Regions from separate parts of the Amycolatopsis thailandensis genome, predicted to be linked through region 1. Evidence: riboswitches for the same ligand, from Rfam matches in the RefSeq annotation. Region 1 holds a riboswitch; each other region holds the start of a gene.
What was found. Region 1 has a riboswitch for cobalamin ahead of ACFWMR_RS07140 (ABC transporter substrate-binding protein). Riboswitches for the same ligand answer to the same signal wherever they lie in the genome.

Region 2: it holds a riboswitch for cobalamin, as region 1 does, so the genes downstream of both, metE (5-methyltetrahydropteroyltriglutamate--homocysteine S-methyltransferase) here and ACFWMR_RS07140 (ABC transporter substrate-binding protein) in region 1, are expected to answer to the same signal.
Region 3: it holds a riboswitch for cobalamin, as region 1 does, so the genes downstream of both, ACFWMR_RS23270 (prenyltransferase/squalene oxidase repeat-containing protein) here and ACFWMR_RS07140 (ABC transporter substrate-binding protein) in region 1, are expected to answer to the same signal.
Region 4: it holds a riboswitch for cobalamin, as region 1 does, so the genes downstream of both, ACFWMR_RS09185 (CoA-acylating methylmalonate-semialdehyde dehydrogenase) here and ACFWMR_RS07140 (ABC transporter substrate-binding protein) in region 1, are expected to answer to the same signal.

The regions. Positions count from the first base shown of each region.
Region 1 covers NZ_JBHXJK010000012.1:27,249-32,918, reverse strand. Annotated here, with positions in the region: gene ACFWMR_RS07155 (alpha/beta fold hydrolase) at 1-548, opposite strand, end outside; gene ACFWMR_RS07150 (SRPBCC family protein) at 572-1,009, opposite strand; gene ACFWMR_RS07145 (class I SAM-dependent methyltransferase) at 1,051-1,794, opposite strand; cobalamin riboswitch at 1,815-1,971, shown strand; gene ACFWMR_RS07140 (ABC transporter substrate-binding protein) at 2,052-3,560, shown strand; gene ACFWMR_RS07135 (ABC transporter permease) at 3,562-4,503, shown strand; gene ACFWMR_RS07130 (ABC transporter permease) at 4,497-5,282, shown strand; gene ACFWMR_RS07125 (ABC transporter ATP-binding protein) at 5,279-5,670, shown strand, end outside.
Region 2 covers NZ_JBHXJK010000026.1:41,215-46,884, forward strand. Annotated here, with positions in the region: gene metE (5-methyltetrahydropteroyltriglutamate--homocysteine S-methyltransferase) at 90-2,363, opposite strand; cobalamin riboswitch at 2,465-2,685, opposite strand; gene ACFWMR_RS13160 (TetR/AcrR family transcriptional regulator) at 2,729-3,292, opposite strand; gene ACFWMR_RS13165 (ketopantoate reductase family protein) at 3,383-4,345, shown strand; gene ACFWMR_RS13170 (ribonucleotide-diphosphate reductase subunit beta) at 4,406-5,494, opposite strand; gene ACFWMR_RS13175 (ribonucleoside-diphosphate reductase subunit alpha) at 5,561-5,670, opposite strand, start outside.
Region 3 covers NZ_JBHXJK010000058.1:31,138-36,807, forward strand. Annotated here, with positions in the region: gene ACFWMR_RS23255 (hypothetical protein) at 1-210, shown strand, start outside; gene fahA (fumarylacetoacetase) at 207-1,382, shown strand; gene ACFWMR_RS23265 (QsdR family transcriptional regulator) at 1,452-2,048, shown strand; gene ACFWMR_RS23270 (prenyltransferase/squalene oxidase repeat-containing protein) at 2,105-3,112, opposite strand; cobalamin riboswitch at 3,145-3,271, opposite strand; cobalamin riboswitch at 3,382-3,496, shown strand; gene ACFWMR_RS23275 (hypothetical protein) at 3,578-5,670, shown strand, end outside.
Region 4 covers NZ_JBHXJK010000016.1:85,802-91,471, reverse strand. Annotated here, with positions in the region: gene ACFWMR_RS09195 (MmgE/PrpD family protein) at 1-1,463, opposite strand, end outside; gene ACFWMR_RS09190 (short-chain fatty acyl-CoA regulator family protein) at 1,599-2,999, shown strand; cobalamin riboswitch at 3,025-3,210, shown strand; gene ACFWMR_RS09185 (CoA-acylating methylmalonate-semialdehyde dehydrogenase) at 3,368-4,867, shown strand; gene ACFWMR_RS09180 (acyl-CoA dehydrogenase family protein) at 4,875-5,670, shown strand, end outside.

The DNA.
Region 1 (5,670 bases):
CGTTTGGGCATCCGCGCGAAGGTCGCCTCGCACTCGGCGATTCCCTCCGGAGTCACCGCTGAGGCACGGGCCATGAGACCGGGAAGCCGCGAGGCGGGGATCAGCGCCAGCGACGGTGCGGCGAACTTCAGCAGAAGCCGTTCCGCGGCCGTGAGGGGCCCCGCGTTCCACGTCGAGTCCACGACGATGAGGCCGCCCGCGCGTTCTGGGGAACGGCGGACCAGCGCCTGGGCGAGATTGCCGCCGAGGGAGTGCCCGATCAGGATCGGGCTGTCGAGACCGAGGTGGTCGAGGAGAGCCGTCAGGTCGTCGAGCGCGATCGCCGCGGTGAAGCCGGAACCCGGCGCGAGGCCCGACTCGCCATGGCCGCGCTGGTCCCAGGTGATCACCCGATGGCCGCGTTCGTGCAGAGCCTCGGCCTGGGCATCGAACATCCGATGGTCCATGCCCGCGCCGTGCGTGAAGACGACAGGACGCCGATCGCCCGCGAGGTCGCCGTACCGCAGTTCCTGGGCGCCCCGGCGGAGCACCCCGGTCATATTCACCATTTTCTAAATATAGCGCACACCGCTCAGTGCCCGGCCCAGCCGCCTTGTTCCTCGGCGGCTTCGACGTCGGAGTCCGCGACCGCGGTGTGCGCCAGCGCGGCGACGGTCTCCTCGAGCCCGCGTTGCACTTCCTCCTCGCCCGCCTCACGGACACTGCTCAAGGTCACGGTCAACCGGGACTCGTTGGCACCGGCGTCTTCGATCGACAACCGGCCGTGGTAGTCGTGCGGGCCTTGGGAACCCCAGCTCAAGGAGCGACTTTCCTCATCGACCTTCAGCCACGCTTCGGCTTCGACGTGCTCACCATCCACGTCGGCCTCGACGTGCACGGCGTCGCCGCCTTCCGGCTCGGCCTGGCTCAGCTGCGGGAAGAAGTGGGGAAGGTTCCGCGGTTCACGCAGGTAGGCGAACAGATCGGAGGCGGGCAGATCGATCGTGGCGGTGTGGCGGAATTCGGTCATGATCACGCATACCCTGTCCTCGCGCCATGGAAACCACCAGGTCAGCGAAGTGCTGTGAGGACGTAGTCGTCCCCGTACTGCCACACTGGCGCCACCTCCGCGAAGCCCGCCTCCCTGAGCAGTCTGGTGTGCTCCTGCGGGCTGAGCCTGTTGCCGTAGCCGGTCGAGATGCCGCTCAGCTCGTCGGCCGTGAACTCCGCCCGCAGCGCGGGATCGGCCGCGATCGCGGCCCACCAGCTCTTCCAGTCCTCGTTCGACCCGACCCCGGCCCGGACGGCACGACGGTTCTTGACGGCTTCGGCGAGGTCGCGGATGCCCGGTTGCTCGTCGTAGAAGTGGTCACCGTTGACGAGCGCCCCGCCTGCCCGGAGCACGTCCGCGAGGTCACGGTAGACGCCGGCGAGCCGATCCGGTTTCAGCCAGTGCAAGGCGGTCGTCGACACCGCGGCGTCGATCGCCCGCCACGTCAGCCAGCCGTCTTCGGCGAGATCCGCCTGGATGTACTCGATATCCGCGTCGTCAGGGCGGCTCGCCCGGGCGAGTGCGAGCAGGAACGGGTCGTTGTCGACGCCGACGACCCGCGCGTGCGGCAGGCGCCGGGCGAGCCGGGTGGTCAGCGAGCCCGGGCCGCAACCGAGGTCGAGCACCAGCGGCTCGGCGACATCGCGGCAGACGTGTTCGACGACGTCGATCAGGACGTCGAACCGTTCTTCGCGGTCGGCGACATAGCGTTCCTGCTGGAGGTCCCACCGTCGCACCCAGCCTGCCGCGAGCTTTTCGTCCACCGCGCTCCCCTTCGTGATCTTGATCCTGTGTAGCACAGGGCGCCCATGGGTTACCGTGTGCGCCACAACGTAAGAAGGTGCCCGTCGGGGGAAGCCGGTGTGAATCCGGCGCTGACCCGCAACCGTGAACGGCCGTACGCCGTGAGCCGGACTGCCCGCCGGGTACTGCCAGCCCCAACTGTCGTGGAGTGCGGAGCGGGGTCCCGTTTCAGCGCGTCCGCGCGCCCGGGACAGTGCTCGATGTCCCGGAGGTAACTGTGACGCGTCATCCGCTCGGCCGTCGGCGTTTGCTCGCCCTCGCCGCCCTCGCGCCTCTGGCCGCCTGCGGGGGCGCGCCCACGGACACGGGCCGGTTGCGGGTCGCGTTCGCGGCGGGCGGTTCGAAGGAAACACTGGACCCCTCACAGGTTTCGCTCTTCGTCGACCAGGCGCGGGCCAAGGCGCTCTTCGACACGCTGGTCGCCTACAACGCCGACACCTCGTTGCGGCCGCGGCTGGCCGAATCCTGGGAGAGCGACGATTCCGGGACGCGCTGGCGGATCCGGCTGCGACAGGCGGCCTTCCACGACGGACGCCCGGTCACCGCGGACGACGTTCTGTACAGCTTCCGGCGGATCGCCGACCCCGCACTGGCCTCCTCGTCCCGCCAGTACTTCGCGAAGGTGGACTTCGGCCGCAGCAAGGCCGCCTCCCCCCGTGAACTGGAGCTGGTGCTGAGCGCGCCCGACTTCGAATTCCCGTCGGGCTGGGGCGCGCCGGGAGCGGAGATCGTCCCCGCCGGGACGACGGCGTTCGGCGCGCCGGTCGGCTCCGGTCCGTTCCGCTTCGTCTCGTTCACTCCCGGCGGCACGACTGTGTTCCGCGGGAACGAGTCCCATTGGGACGGTGCGCCGAGCGTCGGCGAGCTCGAATTCGTCCCGGTCAACGACGAAACGGCCCGGGTCAACGCCCTGCTCTCCGGACAGGTCGACTACGCCCACGACCTCGCGGCCGGTACCGCGGCCAGGCTGGGCGGCGACGGACGTGTCTCGCTGCTCGAAGCCCGGGGGACGACGATGCAGGGTTTGATCCTTCGCCTGACCCAGCCGCCGTTCGCCGATCCTCGGCTCGTGCGCGCCGTCCTGTCCGGAGTGGACCGCGAAGCCTTGAACCGGGTCGCATTGGCCGGACGCGGCGAGATCGGCAACGACCTGTTCGGCAAGGGACTTCGCGGCTACGCCACCGGCATTCCCCAACGCTCCCGGGACGTGGACCTGGCCCGCTCGCTGGTCCGGGAAGCGGGCGCCGAGGGACTCGCTTTCGCCATCGAAACCAGCGACGTCGATCCCGGTTTCCCCACCGCGGCGACGCTGATTTCCCAGCAGCTGAACGAAATCGGGCTGAAGGCCACGCCGAACACGCGGGCGGCGAGCACCTACTTCGGCGAAACGAAGACCAAGGGGGTCGCCGCGCTCACCCGCACCGCCACCCTGCCGGTGGCGACGTTCCTCAACCAGCGCTTCCGCACCGGCGGTTCGAACAACGTCAACGGGTTCGCCTCGCCGGAGTTCGACACGCTCATGGACCGTGCCGCCGCCACCTCGGACGAGGGTGCCCGGCTGGCCCTGTTCGCGGACGCCCAGCGGATCGTGCACGAGTCCGGCGGCCTGCTCGCCTGGGGCTTCAGCACCTGGACGATCGCGACGTCGAAACGGGTGTCCGGGGTGGTCACCGCGCCGCCGAACACCTTCGACTGGGCGAGGTTCGACCGCGCCCGCCTGTCCTGACGTGCCGGGGTACGCCCTGCGCCGGCTCGGGTTCGCCGTGCTCCAGGCGTTGTTCGTGCTGGTCGCCACGTTCGCCGTGACCGCGCTGCTGCCCGGCGACGCGGCTTCGGTCGTACTCGGCGAGCAAGCCACCGACGAGCAGGTGGCGACGGTGCGCCACCAACTCGGCCTCGATCAGCCTCTCCTCGACCGGTTCGGGCACTGGCTTTCGGGCTTGGCCACCGGTGACCTCGGCCGCTCGCTCGTCACCGGCGCTCCGGTGACGGACGAGATCGCCCGCCGGTTCACCGCCACCGCCGTGCTCGCCGGGGTGACGGTGCTCGTGCTCGTTCCGCTCGCGCTGGGCGTCGGGGTGGCGTGCGGTGTCCGCGAAGGCTCCCGGACCGACCGGATACTCACGGCCGTCACGTTGTTCCTGCATTCGATCCCCGAGTTCGTCCTCGGTCTGCTGCTGGTCGCGGGATTCGCCGTCTACACCGGACTGTTGCCCGCCACCGCGGCCGGGACGGACTTGACCGAGCGTCCCGAAGTGCTCGTGCTGCCGGTGATCGTGCTCGTCGGCCGTCAGCTGAGCGACGTCGCCAGGCAGATCCGGGTCGGCGTCGCGGAACAGACCCGCGGGCAGGTGGCGGACCATCTGCGCCTGCTCGGCCTGCGCGAACGCACCGTCGTGCTGAAGCACCTCCTGCCCGCCGCCGCGGCGCCCGCCGTGCAGCAGCTCGCCCGCGCTGTCGAGGGGCTGCTGACCGGCACGGTGATCGTCGAATCCCTGTTCGCGATCACCGGGATGGGCACGGGTTTCGTCGAGGCCGTGCAGAACCGGGACATCCCGCAGGTGCAGGGATACGTGCTCGTGTTCGCCGGTGTCGTCGTGCTCGGGAACCTGGTCGCCGACCTGGTCGCGCACCGGCTGACGCCGCGCCGGGAGCTGGTCACGTGGTGAGCCGGACGCTCGGCTGGATCCTGCTCGCCGTCCCGGTGCTGTTCGCGGTGGCCGGACCGCTGATCGCGGGTCCGCCGGTGTCCGTCGGGGCGCCGTGGCAGCCACCGGACTCCGCCCACCCCCTCGGTACCGACGTCCTCGGCCGTGACGCGCTCACGGTGATCCTCACCGGCGGCTTTCCCGTGATCGGCATGACGGTCGCCGCGCTCGGGCTCGCCTACCTGATCGGCGTACCGCTCGGTCTCTTCGCGGCCGGTCGCGGCCGGTGGGCCGACGAAGCCGTGATGCGATCGCTCGATCTCGTGCTGGCGTTCCCGTCGCTGCTGGTGCTCATGGTGCTCGCCGCGACCGGGCATCGCGGGCCCGGTGTGCTGATTCCCGCCGTCGCCGCCCTCCAGCTGACGGCGATCACCCGCGTCGTGCGGGCCGCGGCGCTGGCTCCCGGCTGCCGCGCCGCCGTGGAAGCCCTTACCCTGCAAGGACAACCGTGGTGGCGCATCCAGCTCGGGTACGTCGCCCGGTACGTCACCGGCCCGGTCGCCACCGACGCCGGGACCCGGCTCGGTGTGGTGCTCTATCTGCTGGCGTCGGCGAACTTCCTCGGTCTCGGCCTGCCCTCGGACTCCCCGGACTGGGCCGTGGTCATCGAACGCAACAGTGAGGCCCTCTACACCGCTCCCGCCGTCGTACTGGTGCCCGCCGCGCTGCTGATGGCGTTGTGCGTCGGCACCAACCTCGTCACCGACCGGTTGCTCGCCGCCCGGCGGGTGATCCTGTGACGGTCTTGGAGATCAGCGGCCTGTCGGCCCGTGCCGGGGACACCGCTCTGCTCGACGACGTTTCGCTGGCGCTCGAACCCGGCAGGGTGCTGGTCGTGCTCGGCGCGTCCGGCACCGGGAAGACCACCCTGGGTCTGGCCGCGACCGGGCGGGCGCGGCCCGGCATCGAACTGTCCGGCTCGATCCGGCTGGCGGGTTCCGCGCTGTTGGGCCGCACCGGCGCGGAACTCCGGCGGATCCGGGCCGGGGTCGTCGGTCATCTGCCGCAACAGCCTTCGGCGGTACTGGACCCGGTCCGCCGCTGCGGGCCGGTGCTGGCCGAACTCGCCGCGATCCGTCACCGCGGCCGGACGGCGCGGCTGGCGGCGGCTCGCACCGCGCTGGCGGA
Region 2 (5,670 bases), on a different contig from region 1:
GACAATACCCTGGGGGAGGGAGCCGCCCCGAGTGTCAGGAAAGGGTCTTTCAAGACGTTTTTCGTCTTGAAAGACCCTTTCCTGACAGATCAGCCCAGCTCGGCCCGGACCGCCCGGGCGGCCGCGACCAGGTTCCGCAGGGCCGGTTCGACCTCGGCGTAACCGCGGGTCTTCAGACCGCAGTCCGGATTGACCCAGATCCGCTCGGCGGGCACGGCGCCGACGGCGGTCCGCAACAGCCCGCTGACCTCGTCGACGTCGGGGACGCGCGGCGAGTGGATGTCGTAGACACCCGGCCCGACGCCGCGGCCGAAGCCCGCCGAGCCGAGGTCGGTGACGACCTCCATCTTCGACCGCGCGGCCTCGATGCTGGTGACGTCGGCGTCCAGCGCGTCGATCGCCTTGACCACCTCACCGAACTCCGAATAGCACATGTGCGTGTGGATCTGTGTCGCGTCGGAGATCCCGGACGTCGCCAGCCGGAACGACGAAACCGCCCAGGCGAAGTACGCCTCGTGCGCCGCGGCACGCAGGGGGAGCAGTTCCCGCAGCGCCGGTTCATCGACCTGGATGACGCGGATGCCCGCCGCTTGCAGGTCGTGCACCTCGTCGCGGATGGCCAGCGCCACCTGGCGGGCGGTCTCGCCCAGTGGCTGGTCGTCGCGGACGAACGACCACGCCAGGATCGTCACCGGCCCGGTCAGCATCCCCTTGACGGGCTTCGAGGTCAGGCTCTGCGCGTAGCGGGCCCACTCGACGGTCATCGGCTCCGGACGGGAGACGTCGCCGTACAGGATCGGTGGCCGCACACACCGCGAACCGTAGGACTGCACCCAGCCGAAGTCGGTGGCCGCGAACCCGGCGAGCCGCTCGGCGAAGTACTGCACCATGTCGTTGCGCTCGGGTTCGCCGTGCACCAGCACGTCCAGGCCCAGGTCCTCCTGTAGCCGGATGACGTGCTCGATCTCCGCCTTCATCGCGGCCTCGTAGCCCGCGTCGTCCAGCGAACCCGCCTTGTGCGCGGCCCGGGCCTTGCGGACCTCGGTGGTCTGCGGGAACGAGCCGATCGTCGTGCTCGGCAACGGCGGCAGCTCCAGCGCGGCCTGCTGTGCCGCCGCGCGCTGAGCGTAGGGGGAGCGGACGGTGTCGTCCGGCCGCAGCGCCTCCAGCCGGGCACGCACGCCCGCGTCGGTCAGGTCGGCCGCGGTGGCGCGGTCCGCGACCACGGCACGGGCGGCTTCGAGATCGACGCCGTCCTCTTTCAACGCGCGGCCGAGCAGGACGACCTCGTCGACCTTCTGCTTGGCGAAGGCGAGCCAGCCCTTCAGGCGCGGGTGGAGTCCGTCCTCCCTTTCGACGTCGTAAGGCACGTGCAGCAGGGAGCACGACGTCGAGACGCTGACCGACTTCGCGGTGCCGAGCAGCGTCGCCGCCCGGCTGAGCGCGCGGGCCGGGTCGGTGCGCCAGACGTTGCGCCCGTCCACGACCCCGGCCAGGACCTCCTTGTCGCGCAAGGCGGGTTCGGCCGCGACGGCGTCCACAAAGGACTCGTCGGTGACCAGGTCGACAGCGACCGCGTCGATCGGGGAGCGGGCCAGCACGCCGAGACCGCGGCCGAGGCCGCCGAAGTACCCGGCGACCAGGATCTTCGGCCGCGCGGTCGCTTTCGCGAGCCGGTGATAGGCGCGGATGAGGGCGTTGAGTTCCTGCTCGGTGCGATCTCCCGCGAACGCGGGCTCGTCGAACTGGACCCACTCGACGCCTTCGTCATGCAGGCGCCGCAGCAGCTCGACGTAGTCGTCGAGGAGGTTGTCGAGCAGGTCCAGCGGGCGGAAGCCCTCCGGGGCGCTCTCGGCCGCCTTCGCGAGCAGCAGGAACGTCACCGGGCCCACCAGCACCGGCCGCGTCTCGACGCCGATCGCGCGGGCCTCGCGGTACTCGTCCAGCGGCTTCGCGCCGGTGAGCGAGAACGTCGTGTCCGGGCCGAGTTCGGGGACGATGTAGTGGTAGTTCGTGTCGAACCACTTCGTCATCTCCATCGCCGGCGCGTCCTGAACCCCGCGGGCGGCGGCGAAGTAGGTGTCGAGTGGCGAAAGACCGAGCGTCGTGAAGCGTTCCGGCAGCGCCCCGAACAGCTCGGCGGTGTCGAGCACCTGGTCGTAGTGGGAGAACGTGTTGGACGGGACGGAATCCAGCCCCGCGTCCTTGAGTTCCCGCCAGGTGCGGGTGCGCAGCGCGCGGCCGGTGTCCAGCAGTTCGGCCTCGTCGATCTTGCCCGCCCAATAGCGTTCGAGTGAACGCTTGAGTTCCCGGTCCGGTCCGATCCGGGGGTAGCCCAGCACTGTCGTGCCGATTTCGGTCACAGCTCTCTCCTCGCGAGCTTGTCGTCGGAGCCCGGAGCGCGCGCAGGAGTGACCGCCGTTCGGTCGTGCCCATCCCACGAGGCCCGGACTCACGCACGCCGTCGGCGCGCGTACCACGGGCAGGTCTTCGGACTCGTGGGCGACGTACTCGCTCCTACCGGCCGTCGCTTCCCGGGTGCCATACCCAGTGCTTTACCGTGTCTCGCACGGTGACGGCTTTCGTTCCCACATACCGCTGCGGGGCAGTCCCGGATTCTCACCGGGTTCCCTGTTACCTCGACCGGCCTGGAGGGCCGGGCGAACCAGTAGCACTCCGGAGCGTACTCAGGCCCGCTACGGGGTCGCTGGAATGTGAGAAAAGTCTGTCACCGGCGCAGCCCGTCCAGCACGAGGGTGATGACGCCGTCGGCCTCGGCCCGCCACTCGGGGCGGTCATGGGCCGCACCGATCCCGTGCAGCGCCATCATCACGGCACCGGCGTCCACGTCGTCGCGAACGGCGCCGTCCCGCACCGCGTCGGCCACGAGGGCGGTGACCGCCTCCTCCAGCGCCCGGCTGCCCTCGGCGAGGGCGCCCGAACGGTCGGCCATGAGGGTGGCCAGCGTCCTGGCCAGGCCGGCATGGGCGCCTAGGTGGTCGACCATGTCGCGAAGGAAGGTCGCCAAGGCTTCCGCCGGGGGAAGGGTGGCCTGGAGCTGTCGGGCGCGGTCGCACAGCGCGGCGACTTCCCCGTGGTAGACCGCCTCGGCCAGCGCCTCCCTGGTGGGGAAGTGGCGATAGAGCGTGCCCGTGCCCACGCCTGCCAGGCAGGCGAAGTCGTCGAAGCGCAGATCGAAGAAGCATCCGGCCTGGAAGATCTCCCGGGCCTTCGCGAGGAGGGCCTCGCGCTTGCGCCGGGCGTCGGCCCGCAGCGGCTTGTCGGCGGTCATGCGCTCCCTCGCGTTGACAAGTGGAGAGCATCTCCATATTTTCGAAAGTGGAGATAATCTCCAAATCGATCGTACCCCGTGAGGTCCAGCTTGAAGATCCTGATGTTCGGCCGAGGCGTGATCGCCACCATCTACGGCTGGGCCCTGCGGAAGGCGGGACATGACGTCGAGTTCTACGTCCGGCCGGGCCGCGCGGCGACGTACGGGGACTCGGTGGACCTCGACCTGTTCGACACGCGGCGCCGGATATGGGGGCAGCGTGTCGTCGAGAAGTGGCCGGTGCGCCTCCGCGAAACGCTGGAGCCGGACCACGACTTCGACCTGATCGTGCTCAGCGTTTCGCACCACCGCCTGCCGGAGGCGACGGCTTTCCTGGCCCCGCGTGTCGGCCGGGCCACGGTGCTGGTCTTCGGCAACGTCTGGACCGAGCCGGCGGCCGCGATCGGCCCGCTCCCTCTCGACCGCATCGCCTGGGGCTTTCCCCAGGCCGGTGGCGGTTTCGACGCGGACGGCGTGCTCCGCGGGATGCTGATGCCGTCGGTCGTCTTCGGCACCCTCGACCGGCCCCCGACCGATCGGGAGCGAGCCGTGCGCCAGGCGTTTCGCGAGGCCGGGCTCCGGATCAAGGAGCGCCCCGACTTCCGCGGCTGGCTGTGGGTCCATTTCGCGTCGGACGCGGGCCTGCTCTCGCAAGGCCTGCGGCTGGGTTCCCTGTCCCGGCTGGCCGGGTCGAGGAGCGACTTGCGCGAGGGGTTGCTGAACGGCCGTGAACTACTGCCGCTTCTCGAGGCGCGCGGACTCGACCTGCGACGTCATCGGGTCGGTTTGCTGCCGTTCCGGGCGCCCACCTGGCTGACGGCCCCCGTTCTCGCCTGGCTGACCGCTCATGTCGCGCCGGCGCGCGTGAGCATCACGGCGCACTCCGATCCCGACGCCGAGGAGCCGCGTGAAGTCTGCCGGGACACCTTGGCAGAAGCGCGCCGATTGGGCGTCCCGGTGCCGCGGTTGGAAGCGGCGGAACCGCACTTCGCCCGAGGCCCCGCAAGTACATGAAGGCCCCCTTCCTGTACCTAGGCGCAAGGAAGGGGGCCTTCATGTACTACGGACGGACGGTCAGTCCCAGTCGAGGGCGCCACCGGACTGGTACTCGATGACGCGGGTCTCGAAGAAGTTCTTCTCCTTCTTCAGGTCCATCGCCTCCGACATCCACGGGAACGGGTTCTCCGTCTCGCCGAAGATCGGCTGGAGACCGATCTGCTGGGCGCGGCGGTCGGTGATGAAGTGCATGTACTGCTCGATCAGCTCGGCCGAGAGGCCCAGCATGCCGCGCGGCATGGTGTCGCGGGCGTAGGCGACCTCGAGCTCGCAGGCCTCGGTCAGCATGCCGCGGATCTCCGCCTGGAACTCGTCGGTCCACAGGTGCGGGTTCTCGATCTTGATCTGGTTGATGCAGTCGATGCCGAAGTTCAGGTGGATCGACTCGTCGCGCAGGATGTACTGGTACTGCTCGGCGATGCCGATCATCTTGTTCCGGCGGCCGAGCGACAGGATCTGCGCGAAACCGGTGTAGAACCACATGCCCTCGAAGATCACGTAGAACGCGACCAGGTCACGCAGGAAGTTCTGGTCGGCCTCGGGGGTGCCGGTCTCGAAGTCCGGGTTCTCCAGGTTCTGCGTGTACTTGAGCGCCCACGCGTCCTTCTCCGAGATGGAGGGGACTTCGCGGTACATGTTGAACAGCTCGCCCTCGACCAGGCCGAGGCTCTCGCAGATGTACTGGAAGGTGTGCGTGTGCACGGCCTCCTCGAACGCCTGGCGCAGCAGGTACTGGCGGCATTCGGGGTTGGTGATCTGGCGGTACACCGCGAGCACGATGTTGTTGGCCACCAGCGACTCCGCGGTGGCGAAGAAGCCCAGGTTGCGCTTGAGCATGGTGCGCTCGTCCTCGGTGAGGCCGTCGGGCGACTTCCACAGCGCGATGTCGGCCTGCATGGCGACCTCGGTCGGCATCCAGTGGTTGTTGCAGCCGGCGAGGTACTTCTCCCACGCCCAGGTGTACTTCATCGGCAGCAGCTGGTTGACGTCGGCGCGGGCGTTGATCATCCGCTTGTCGTCGACGTTGATGCGGGCGGCGCCGACTTCGATCTCACCGAGACCGGTGGCGTCGGTGGAAGCGTCAAAGGTGGTCATAGAGCGGCTCACTTCACGAGTGGGGGGTCGTGAGTGGTAAGGACGGTTCTAACCGTCCTTACCACTCACGAGGATGTCTTACTGGCAGGCTTCGCAGTCCGGGTCGTCGATCCGGCAGGCGGCGCCGTCGGTGGCGACGAAGTCGACGTCCGAGACCTGCGGCATCTCCTTCGGCTCCGGCTTGGCGG
Region 3 (5,670 bases), on a different contig from region 1:
ACCGACGCCGTCCTCACCGGCGGCGACGCGGAAGCCGCGCTCGCCGAACGAGACGGCGCCGCTCTCGCCGGGCGACTGCGGGCGCTGGAGCCGGATCGCGCCGTCGCGGTCCGCGCGGGCTTCACGTCGTTCGGCACTTGCAGCATCACCGACCCCCTGACCGAACTGGCCGGACTCGGCCTGCTCGAGGCGCCCCGAGGAGAGGCATGACCACGATCGACATCCCCGCAGGCTCCCTGTTCGGGATCGACAACCTGCCGTACGGCGTGTTCTCCGTCGACGGCGGTTCCCCGCGCGTCGGCGTGCGTGTCGGGGACTCCGTCCTCGACCTGGCCGCGGCGCTCGGCGACGACGTGTTCGCCGCGCCGTCGCTGAACCCGTTCATGGCGCAGGGCTACGACCGCTGGGTGGCGGTCCGGGCGCGGATCCGTGACCTGGTCACCGGCGAAATCCCCGACGGCGCGGTCCATCCCGTCGGGCGGGTGAGCATGCACCTGCCGATCGAGGTCGCGGACTACGTCGACTTCTACGCTTCCGAACACCACGCTTCGAACGTCGGCAGGCTGTTCCGCCCGGACGCGGAACCGTTGCTGCCCAACTGGAAGCATCTCCCGGTCGGCTATCACGGGCGGTCCGGCACGGTCCTGGTCTCCGGTACGGACATCGTGCGCCCGAGCGGTCAGCGCAAGGCCCCGGCCGAGGCGGCGCCGGTGTTCGGGCCGAGTGTGCGGCTGGACATCGAAGCGGAGCTGGGCTTCGTCGTCGGCACCGGGACCCCGCTGAACACCCCGATCACCCCGGACGCCTTCCCCCGCCACGTTTTCGGCGCGGTCCTGCTCAACGACTGGTCTGCCCGCGACATCCAGGCGTGGGAATACGTCCCGCTGGGCCCGCATCTCGGCAAGAGCTTCGCGACCTCGATCTCCCCTTGGGTGGTACCGATCCTGGCGCTGGAGGCCGCGCGGATCCCGCTGCCGGGCCAGATCGATCCGCAGCCGTTGCCGTACCTGCGGGAAAGCTCGCCGTGGGGGCTCGACATCGATCTGGTCGTCGAATGGAACGGCGAGGAGGTCAGCCGCCCGCCCTTCCGCGAGATGTACTGGTCGCCCGCCCAGATGCTCGCGCACCTGACGATCAACGGCGCGTCCTCGCGCACAGGAGACCTGTACGGCTCCGGCACGATCTCCGGACCGGAGAAGAACCAGCGCGGCGCGTTCCTCGAATTGTCCTGGGGCGGAAGGGAACCGCTCACGGTCAAGGGGGAGGAGCGCACCTTCCTGCTGGACGGCGACGAGGTCGTCATCACCGGGACCGCGCCCGGCGCGAACGGCGCGCGGATCGGGTTCGGTGAGGTGCGGGGCCGCGTGCTGCCCGCCGGCTGAAGTACGTGAAGGGCCCCTTGCTCACGCCAGGCGCGAGCGAGGGGCCACGTTCTCGTACGATCTGCGGTCGTGAACCCCTCTGCCGAGGACATAATCCGCAGCGCGGCGCGGTGGATCGAGCGCGGTGTCCGCGTCGACACCTCCGCCTTCGCGCAGGACCTGGGCATCTCCCGCAGTACGTTGTTCCGCCGCGCCGGGAACCGGGAAGACCTGCTGGGCGACGCTCTCCACTACCTGTCCGAACGCACCTTGGCGGCCGCGACGCGCACCTGGCAGCGCGAACAAGGCGACGTGGTGCGCAACGCGGCAGGCGAGCTGCGCTGTCTCGCGATCATGCGCGAGTACCGATCCGTGCTCGCGGCGAGCGCCGGGTTCCGCCGTTTCCTCGACGACGAGCCGGTCTTGGCGATCCGCCTGCTCACCGATCCGCACGGCCGCGTCCAGCCGAGGGTGATCGCGGCGCACGTCGACCTGCTGCGCCGCGACGTCGACGACGGCGGTTTCGTCCCCTCGGTCGGCCTGGACAGCCTCTGTTACGCGATCGTCCGGCTGGGGGAGGCGTTCCTGTACTCGGACGTGCTCGCCTCCCGGGCACCCGATCTGGACGCGGCGTCGACTCTGCTCGGCGCGCTCGTGGAAGGACGCGAGCCGCTCCGCGCCGGCTGACTGCCGGTACGGGTGGTTTCCGTCGGTGGCAAGCGGAAACCACCCGAAGGCTCACATCACGGGCAGGCGAGCACCGGGGCCTGCGGACGGCCACCGCCCTGCAGGTCGCTCAGCGGAACCCTGGCCAGGCCGAGGATCGCCTGCGCGGTCGCGCGCGGGGCGGTCGCCGGGTTCAGCCCGGTGGCGTCGTAGGCGATCGCGCCGCGGTCCGCCTCGGCGCCGGTGCAGCCGGTCTGCAGCGACCGCAGGAACTCCCGCGCCTTGACCGCGGCGGCGGGACGGTGCCCGGCCAGCGCTTCGGCGGCGAGGCCGGTGCTGTTGGAGTTCGGCGCGTTCGCGCCGACGCCGAAGCCGCCGTTCGCGTGCTGCTTGGTGACCAGCCAGGACGTGCCTTCGCGGGCGTTCACCGCGTCACCGGTGGCGCGCAAGGCCTGCACGACCATCGCGGTCGCGTCGACGTCGCTGGTGCAGGTGGCTTCGCCGAAGTTCAGCGGGAATCCGCCGTCCGCGCACTGGGCGCCCGCCAGGAACGTCACGGCCGACGCGGGCGCGCCCGCCGGAGTGCGGTCCAGCGCCAGCAGCGCGAGCGACTGCGAGAAGGCGTTGGAGTAGTCGCCGTATTCGGAGCGGTCGGAGAACCGGCCGGACGGCGTGAGCAGCGAGAGCAGGCCCGTCTTCAGGTCGACGCCGCCGAACGACGCCGGGTTCTTGCCCCGGATCTGCGCGGCGAGCAGGAGTTTGGCGTGCGCGCCCGCGTAGGCCTCGGTGCCGCTGCCGACGTAGCCGGTGGTGATCTCCGGCTTCGCCAGCCAGGTGATCGCTTTGCCCGCGTTCGTGTCGGACACACCGGCGGCGGCGAACGCGAAGATCGCGTCGATCGTCAAGCCCTGGTCGGGGAACTTCTGGCCGCCGAAATCGGCCTCGAACCTTTCCCCGTCGGTCATCTGCCTGGCGAGCCAGCCCGCGGCGGCGTCCGCCTTGTTCGGGGTGGCGGCGTTCGCCGCCGGAGCGGCGACCAGCCCGATGCCGCACAGCATGGCGACAGCGAAGACCAAACGTCTCATGAGAACCCTTTCCCGCATTTCCTCGACAGGAGTCGGTGACACCGCGCGACGTGGGTGACCGGGCTCGCCTGGAGGGCATACCGTTGCGGGACAGCGCCGGACTCTCACCGGACTTCCCCCACGACCGCGCTGAATCGGACGACCCGAAGAGTGTCATGCCGGTCAAGCGCGGGGGTACCGCCGGGCGCGAGTAACGCTGTGATCCTGGCAACCGACCTGCTCAGCGGTGCCTGCCGGAGGTAATCGGGTGTTAACCTCGGCGGGCTCGACAACCCAATACCGCCGCCCGTGACGGGGAAGCCGGTCGAAATCCGGCGCTGTCGCGCAACCGTGGGCCCTTCACCAGGGCGAGCCGGGGTACCGCACGGGCGGATGAACCAACCAGAAGTCCGAACCACTGTCGCGATAAACAGGGGTGACTGCGGCGTCCCGCGCCTGTCCTCCGCCATGCCGCAAGGAGGAGTCATGCGCCGCGGGTCCCTGGCCGCCCTGGCCTTCGCCGTCAGCGTCGGCGTGGTCGCCGCGCTGCTCACCGGAACGGCGACAGCAGCGAACGATCCTGACGCGGCGAAGTCGAACTCCCGCTGGCTCGCGACGAAGCTGCAGCCGGACGGCACGCTCGAGAACCCCAACGGCGGCTCACTGCCGGACCACGGCTTGATGCTCGACGTCCTGTTCTCGATGTACGCGTCGGGCGATGCCGCGAAGGCCGAGCCGATCGTCAAGTTCCTCGACGACCAGGGCCACGCCACCGACTACTTCACCTGGGACGGATTCATCCCCGGCGCCGGGTTCGACAACGTCATCGTCGGTGGAGCCACGGCCAAGACCCTCGTCGCCGCTGAGGTCTCCGGCCGGAATCCGCGGAACTTCGACGGCTACGACCTGGTCGCCGAGACCCAGAACGCGATCATGCGCGGCGGGCCCGACAAGGGCCGGGTCAGCGACTACACGAAGAAGCCCGACGTCACCGGCGACGTGATCAACAACGCCAACATGTTCGGCCAGGCGCTCGGCGTGATCGGGCTCGCCGCGGCGGGCGAGAACGACCAGCTCGCCATCGACAAGCTGCTGACCCAGCAGTGTTCCGAGGGCTACTTCCGCGTCATGTTCGCCTACATCCCGACGAAGGAGACCGGCGACCACGTCACCCCGGACGGGCACAAGGTCTCGACCTGCGACGAGGGCAAACCGCTCGACCTCTCGCCGACCGACGGCGACGCCACCGGCATCGCGCTTTCGGCGATGCTGGCCGCCAAGAAGGCGGGCGCGGCCGGGCTCGACACCCCGATCGCCAAGGCCGTCGCGTGGCTCAAAGCGAACCAGGCCGCCGGCGGCGGCTGGGGCGGTGGCGTCGGCACCGAAGCGCCGAACACCAACAGCACCGGCCTGATCCTTCAGGGACTGGCCGAGGCGGGTGGCGCGGACGCGGCGGTGGACAAGGGCGTGCGGTACCTCAAGTCCGCGCAAGCGAACGCCGCGGCCGACTCCGGCAACAGGCTCGCGGGAGACCTCGGCGCGATCGCCTACAACCCCGCTTCCTACGAGGCCGCGCGCGCCTCGGGGATCAGCGGCCTCGACACCTGGATCCGCGCGAGCGCCCAGGCTTCGCTCGGGTTGTCGCAGGTCGGCTTCTCCTCGCTCACGAAGGGCGGTGGGCAGCCGCCGACCAGCAGCGTCTCGGAAACGCCGACCACGCCCACGACGACGTCGTCCTCCGGGACGGGGTCGCCCACGAGCACGCCGACCTCGACCACGAGCGAACCGGCGCCGAGCACCACCACGACAACGACCACCACGACCACCACGACGACGACCACCACCACCACCACCACGACCTCGGTCACGCCGACGCCGGGCACGTCCTCGTCCCCGTCGGCCAGTCCGCCCGCGCCGAGCACGGTCACCGTCACGAGCACTCCGCCCGCGGCCAAACCCGCCCCGCAGGCCCCCGCGCCGAAGACGACGGCACCGAAACCCCAGAAGAAGACCGTCACGCCGAGGGCGTCGACCGGCGCCCGCGTCCCGCCACCGACCGCGATCTCCACGCCGGTCGCGATCGCGGGCACGGCCCCCGCGACGTCCCGGCTCGGCGCGTACCTGACGAACCGGCTCGTCGGCGGCGACCACGTCGAGGTCACCGAGGACGGCAAGACCTACGTCGACTACGACGCCACCGCCGATCTGGTGCTCGCCTTGCGGGCACTGGACGAGCAGCCGGACACGGTCGACCGCGCGTCGAAGTTCCTGCTCACGCCGGAAGCCGTGCAGGCCTACGCCCACGGCGCGCCGTACGAGCAGAGCGGCGCCTCCTACGCCGAACCGCTCGCGAAGCTCGTGCTCGTCGCCGAGTTCGCCAAGGCGGACGCCGGGCAGTTGCGCGCCGATCTGGTGAAGCTGCGGGGCGCGGACGGCAAGTTCACCGACGTCGGCTCCTTCGCCGATGCCGACGAGACGGTCGAGCGGCACGCGTGGGCGGTGCTCGCGACCGCCGCCGACCCCGGCCCCGCGGTCGAACTGCTCCTCTCGCGCCAGTGCGCCGACGGAACCTTCCCGAA
Region 4 (5,670 bases), on a different contig from region 1:
TTCGGCGCGGCGTCGAGTCCGGCCGGGAGCGCGATCCCGGCGACCTCGGCCGCGTCCAGTTCCGCGAGCCGGGTGACCGTGTCGAGGAACCGGTCTTGGTCGGCGGTGGCGATCACCCCGTCGGCGAGCGTACGGAACTTGGCGATGTACTGCTCGCGGGCGAACGGTCGCGCCCCGGCCGGGTGAGCGTCCGCGACGGCGATCTCGTCGGACAGTACGGTGCCGTCGGCCAGCGTGATCTCGACTCGGCCGCCGAATGCCGGCTCGGGCGCGTGATAGCGGCGAGTCCACTCGGGATCCTCGACGGTGGCGACCTTCCGCCAGAGCCCGACCGTGTCCGGCCGGGTCGCGCGTGCCCTGTCGTAGGACCGTTCGTGGTGCCAGGCGCCGTCTTGCAGGGCGACCGCGAAGATGTACGGGATCGAGTGGTCGAGCGTTTCCCGGCTGGCCCGCGGATCGTACTTCTGCGGATCTCCGGAACCGGAGCCGATCACGTGATGCGTGTGATGACTGGTGTGGATGAGGATCCGCTCGATCTCGCCGGAATCGCCGATCCTCGGGCCGAGCCGTCGTGCGAGGTCGATCAGCGCCTGGCTCTGGTACTCGGCCGAGTGTTCCTTGGTGTAAGTGTCCAGAATGGACTGCTTCGGCTCGCCGGGTGCCGGCAGCGGCACCGTGTACTCGGCGCCGGGCCCGCTCAGCAGCCACGCGATGAAACCGTCCTCACCTTCGTAGATCGGGCTCGGCGCGCCTTCACCACGCATCACCCTGTCGACGGCCTCGATCGCGGCCTTGCCCGCGAACGCCGGGGCGTACGCCTTCCAGGAAGAGATCTCGCCCTTCCGGGACTGGCGGGTCGTCGTCGTGGTGTGCAGTGCCTGCCCGATGGCCTGGTGGACGGTTTCCGTGTCGAGGCCCAGGAGCGCGCCGAGACCGCCCGCGACCGACGGGCCGAGGTGGGCGATGTGGTCGATCTTGTGCTCGTGCAGGCAGATCCCGCGGACGAGGTTCACCTGGAGCTCGTACCCGGCGACGATCCCGCGCAGCAGGTCCGCGCCGGTGCGCCCGGTGTGCTGGGCGACCGCGAGGATCGGCGGGATGTTGTCGCCGGGATGCGAATAGTCAGCGGCGAGGAAGGTGTCGTGATAGTCCAGTTCCCGCACCGCGACTCCATTGGCCCAGGCCGCCCATTCCGGTGAATACCGTCCTTCGACGCCGAAGACCGCCGCTCCCGGCTTACCGGCATGGGCCAGCGCCTGGTCGCGGGCGGAGCCGACCGGACGCCGGGTCAGCGACGCGGCGGCCACGGCGGCGTTGTCGATCACACGGTTGATCACCATGTCGGCGACCTCGGAGGTGACCGGAACGTCGTCGGTGGCGACGGCGGCGAGCTTCCACGCGAGCTGGCCCTCGCGGGAAAGCGACTCGGCGGAGCGGTGGGTGCGGACGGTGTGGTCGATCATGGTTCCCCTCGGTTGTGAACCTCGTGGCGCTCTGCCTCTGAGCGTGGCAGCTTCAGGAAGTCCTTGCCACCACTCGACCCTGTGAAGCTTTGTGAACGTTCGCGCCCTCCTTGTCAATGTTGTTACAGTCCGCTTGTGGAGAAGATGTACGCGGGCGCTCGCCTGCGCCAGCTGCGCGAAGACCGGTCCATGACCCAATCCGAGCTGGCCAGACTGCTGGAGATCTCGCCGAGCTATGTCAACCAGCTCGAACACAACGGCCGGCCGCTCACCCTGCCGGTGCTGCTCAAGCTCACCGAGACCTTCGGCGTCGACACGGAGTTCTTCGCCGCCCGCGACACCGCACGGCTGATCGCCGACGTACGCGAAGTGTTCGACGACAACACCGTCAGCGGTGCGATCTCCGCCGGCGAGGTCGACGCGCTGACCACCACGCTGCCCGAGGTGGCGCGGACTCTCGTCGCGCTGCATCGCCGTTACCGGGAGGCGGTGGAGAACGTCGCCACCCTGGTGACCGAGCAAGGACTGGACCGCTCGACGGCGCAGCAGCCGCACGAGGAGATCCGCGACTGGTTCTACCTGCGCCGCAACCATGTCGCCGAACTCGACGCCCCAGCCGAGAAGCTCGCCGCGGAACTGCGGCTCCACCCGGGCGAGGTCCGAAGTGGACTGGCGACCGGCCTGCTGGAGCGCCACGGCGTCAAGGTCACCGCCGAATCCCTCGGCCCCGACCAGCACCACTTCGACCCACGCCGCAAAACCCTGCGGCTCTCCCCCGCGCTGCGCCCCGGCCAGGCCGCGTTCCGGCTCGCGTCGGAACTGGCGCTGTTGGAAGCGGGCGAGGTGATCGACCGGCTCGTCGAAGACGGGAAGTTCAGCGGCGACACCGCGAGGCGGCTCGCGCGGATCGGCCTGGCCAACTACTTCGCGGGCGCTGTCGTGCTGCCGTACCGCGTGTTCCTCGGCGCGGCGGAGCGGTATCGCTACGACATCACCCGGCTGTCCGACCACTTCGGCGTCGGTTTCGAGACGGTCTGCCATCGGCTGTCCACTTTGCAGCGTCCGGGAACACGCGGCGTGCCGTTCTCGTTCGTCCGGGTCGATCGTGCGGGCAACATCTCGAAACGCCAGTCCGCCACCGGTTTCCACTTCTCCCGTGTCGGCGGCTCGTGTCCACTGTGGATCGTCTACGAGGCTTTCGGGTCACCGGGCCGGATCCTCACCCAGATCGCCGAACTCCCGGACGGCAAAAAGTACTTCTGGCTCGCCCGCACCGTCTCCCGCGCCGCGGGCGGGCACGGTGACCCCGGCAAGACGTTCGCGATCGGGCTCGGATGCGAACTCCGGCACGCCAAGCGGCTCGTCTACTCCGACGGCCTCGCGCTCGGCACCGGCGCGGCCGTCACCCCGATCGGGATGGGCTGCAAGGTCTGCGAGCGGCCCGCCTGCCCACAGCGCGCCTTCCCGGCGATCGGGAAGCCGATGCGGGTCGACGAGCATTCGTCCAGTCTGCTGCCGTATCCACCGCTCGGCTGAGGCCTACGCCACAACCTCGACATAGTCGGACTTCCTACTTTATGGTGTCCACAGGTCTGCGGTGCAGGGAAGCCGGTGAGAATCCGGCGCGGTCCCGCCACTGTGACCGGGGAGCGGCGCTCCCGCAGAGAAGGCCACTGGCGCGAGCCGGGAAGGCCGGAGCCGCCGCGGATCCGGGAGCCAGGATACCGGCCGCAGATGTCCGTGTTCGTCCACGAGGATGGAGCTGAACGCATGCGGATTCTTCCTGCCTGCGCGAAAGTCGCCGACCCGCCACCACCCCGGCGGTAAGTCGTCGTACTCCCCTGCCCGGCCGCCGATCGCGGTCCCGGGCGGCTCCGTCCTGCGCACTTTCGGAAAGGGCATCCATGAGCACCGAACTCAGTCACTTCGTCGGCGGCAAGCCGGTACCGGGCACGTCCGGCCGGTTCGCCGACGTCTTCGACCCCAGCACCGGCGCCGTCCAGGCCCGGGTCCCGCTCGCCTCGGCCGCCGAGGTCTCCGATGTGGTCTCCGACGCGGCGCAGGCCCAGCTCGACTGGGCCCGCTGGAACCCGCAGAAGCGGGCCCGGGTGCTGATGAAATTCGTCGACCTCGTCCGCGCCGAAGAGGACTCCCTCGCCCGGTTGCTCGCCTCCGAGCACGGCAAGACCGTCCCCGACGCGCGCGGTGACATCCAGCGTGGTCTCGAAGTGGTCGAGTTCGCCATCGGCATCCCGCACCTGCTCAAAGGCGAATACAGCGACAGCGCGGGCACCGGCATCGACGTCTACTCGATGCGGCAGCCGCTCGGCGTGGTCGCCGGGATCACTCCGTTCAACTTCCCCGCGATGATCCCGCTGTGGAAGGCCGCCCCGGCGATCGCCTGCGGGAACGCCTTCGTGCTCAAGCCGTCCGAACGCGATCCGTCGGTCCCGCTGCGGCTGGCCGAGCTCTTCCTCGAAGCCGGTCTGCCGCCGGGTGTGTTCAACGTGGTCAACGGCGACAAGGAGGCCGTCGACGCGCTGCTGACCGATCCCCGCGTCGAAGCCGTCGGCTTCGTCGGCTCGTCGTCGATCGCCGAGTACATCTACACGACCGCCGCCGCGCACGGGAAACGCGCGCAGTGCTTCGGCGGCGCCAAGAACCACCTGATCGTGATGCCGGACGCCGACCTCGACCAGGTCGTCGACGCGCTGATCGGCGCCGGTTACGGCTCCGCCGGCGAACGCTGCATGGCGATCTCTGTCGCCGTCCCGGTCGGCGAGGCCACCGCCGACGCGCTGGCCGCCCGGCTGACCGAGCGGGTCAAGACATTGAAGGTCGGCGCCTCGCTCGACGAGACGGCCGACTTCGGGCCGCTGGTGACCGCCGAGGCCGTCCAGCGTGTCCGCGACTACATCGACGTCGGCGTCGCCGAAGGGGCGAAACTGCTCGTCGACGGCCGCGGGACCACTGTGGACGGTCACGAGAACGGCTTCTTCCTCGGCGGCTGCCTGTTCGACCACGTCACCGCTGACATGCGGATCTACCGCGAGGAGATCTTCGGTCCGGTCCTGTCGATCGTCCGCGCCGCCGACTACGAAGAGGCACTCCGGCTGCCCAGCGAGCACGAGTACGGCAACGGCGTCGCGATCTTCACCCGTGACGGTGACACCGCCCGCGACTTCACCTCGCGCGTGAACACCGGCATGGTCGGGGTCAACGTGCCTATCCCGGTGCCGATCGCCTACCACACCTTCGGCGGCTGGAAGCGCTCCGGCTTCGGCGATCTCAACCAGCACGGACCGGACTCGATCCGCTTCTACACCAAGACCAAGACAGTCACTTCGCGCTGGCCTTCCGGCACCAAGGAAGGCGCCAGCTTCGTCATCCCGACGATGAGCTGAGGCCACGATGAGACTGACCGACGAACAGCGCGCCCTGCGCGAGACCGCGGCGGAGTTCGCCGCGGAACACCTCGCCCCGCACGCGATCGAATGGGACCAGGCCAAGCATTTCCCGGTCGACGTCCTGCGCAAGGCCGCCCAGCTGGGCATGGGCGGCGTCTACCTGCCCGAAGAGCTCGGAGGCTCCGCTCTCGGACGGCTCGACGGCGTCCTCGTCTTCGAGGCACTCGCCACCGGCTGCCCGTCGCTGGCCGCGTACATCTCCATTCACAACATGGTCGCGACCATGATCGACAAGTTCGGTGACGACTCCCAGCGCCACCGATACCTGCCTCGCCTGTCCACTATGGACGCCCTCGGCAGCTACTGCCTGACCGAACCGGACGCGGGTTCCGACGCGGCCGCGCTCTCCACTCGTGCCCGCCGCGACGGCGACGAATACGTGCTCGACGGGGTCAAGCAGTTCATCTCCGGCGCGGGCACGTCGGACGTCCACGTCGTGCTCGCCCGCACCGGCGGCCCCGGCGCGCGCGGGATCTCGGCGTTCATCGTCGAACGGGACACGCCCGGCGTTTCCTTCGGTCCCAACGAAATCAAGATGGGCTGGAACGCCCAGCCCACCCGGCAGGTGATCTTCGAAGGCGCCCGAGTCCCGGCTTCCGCGCTCCTCGGTGGAGAGGGCTCCGGCTTCCGGGTCGCGATGTCCGCGTTGGACGGCGGCAGGCTCAACATCTCGGCCTGTTCCCTCGGCGGCGCCGAGGCCGCGCTCGGGATGGCCGTCCGGCATCTGTCGGAGCGTTCGG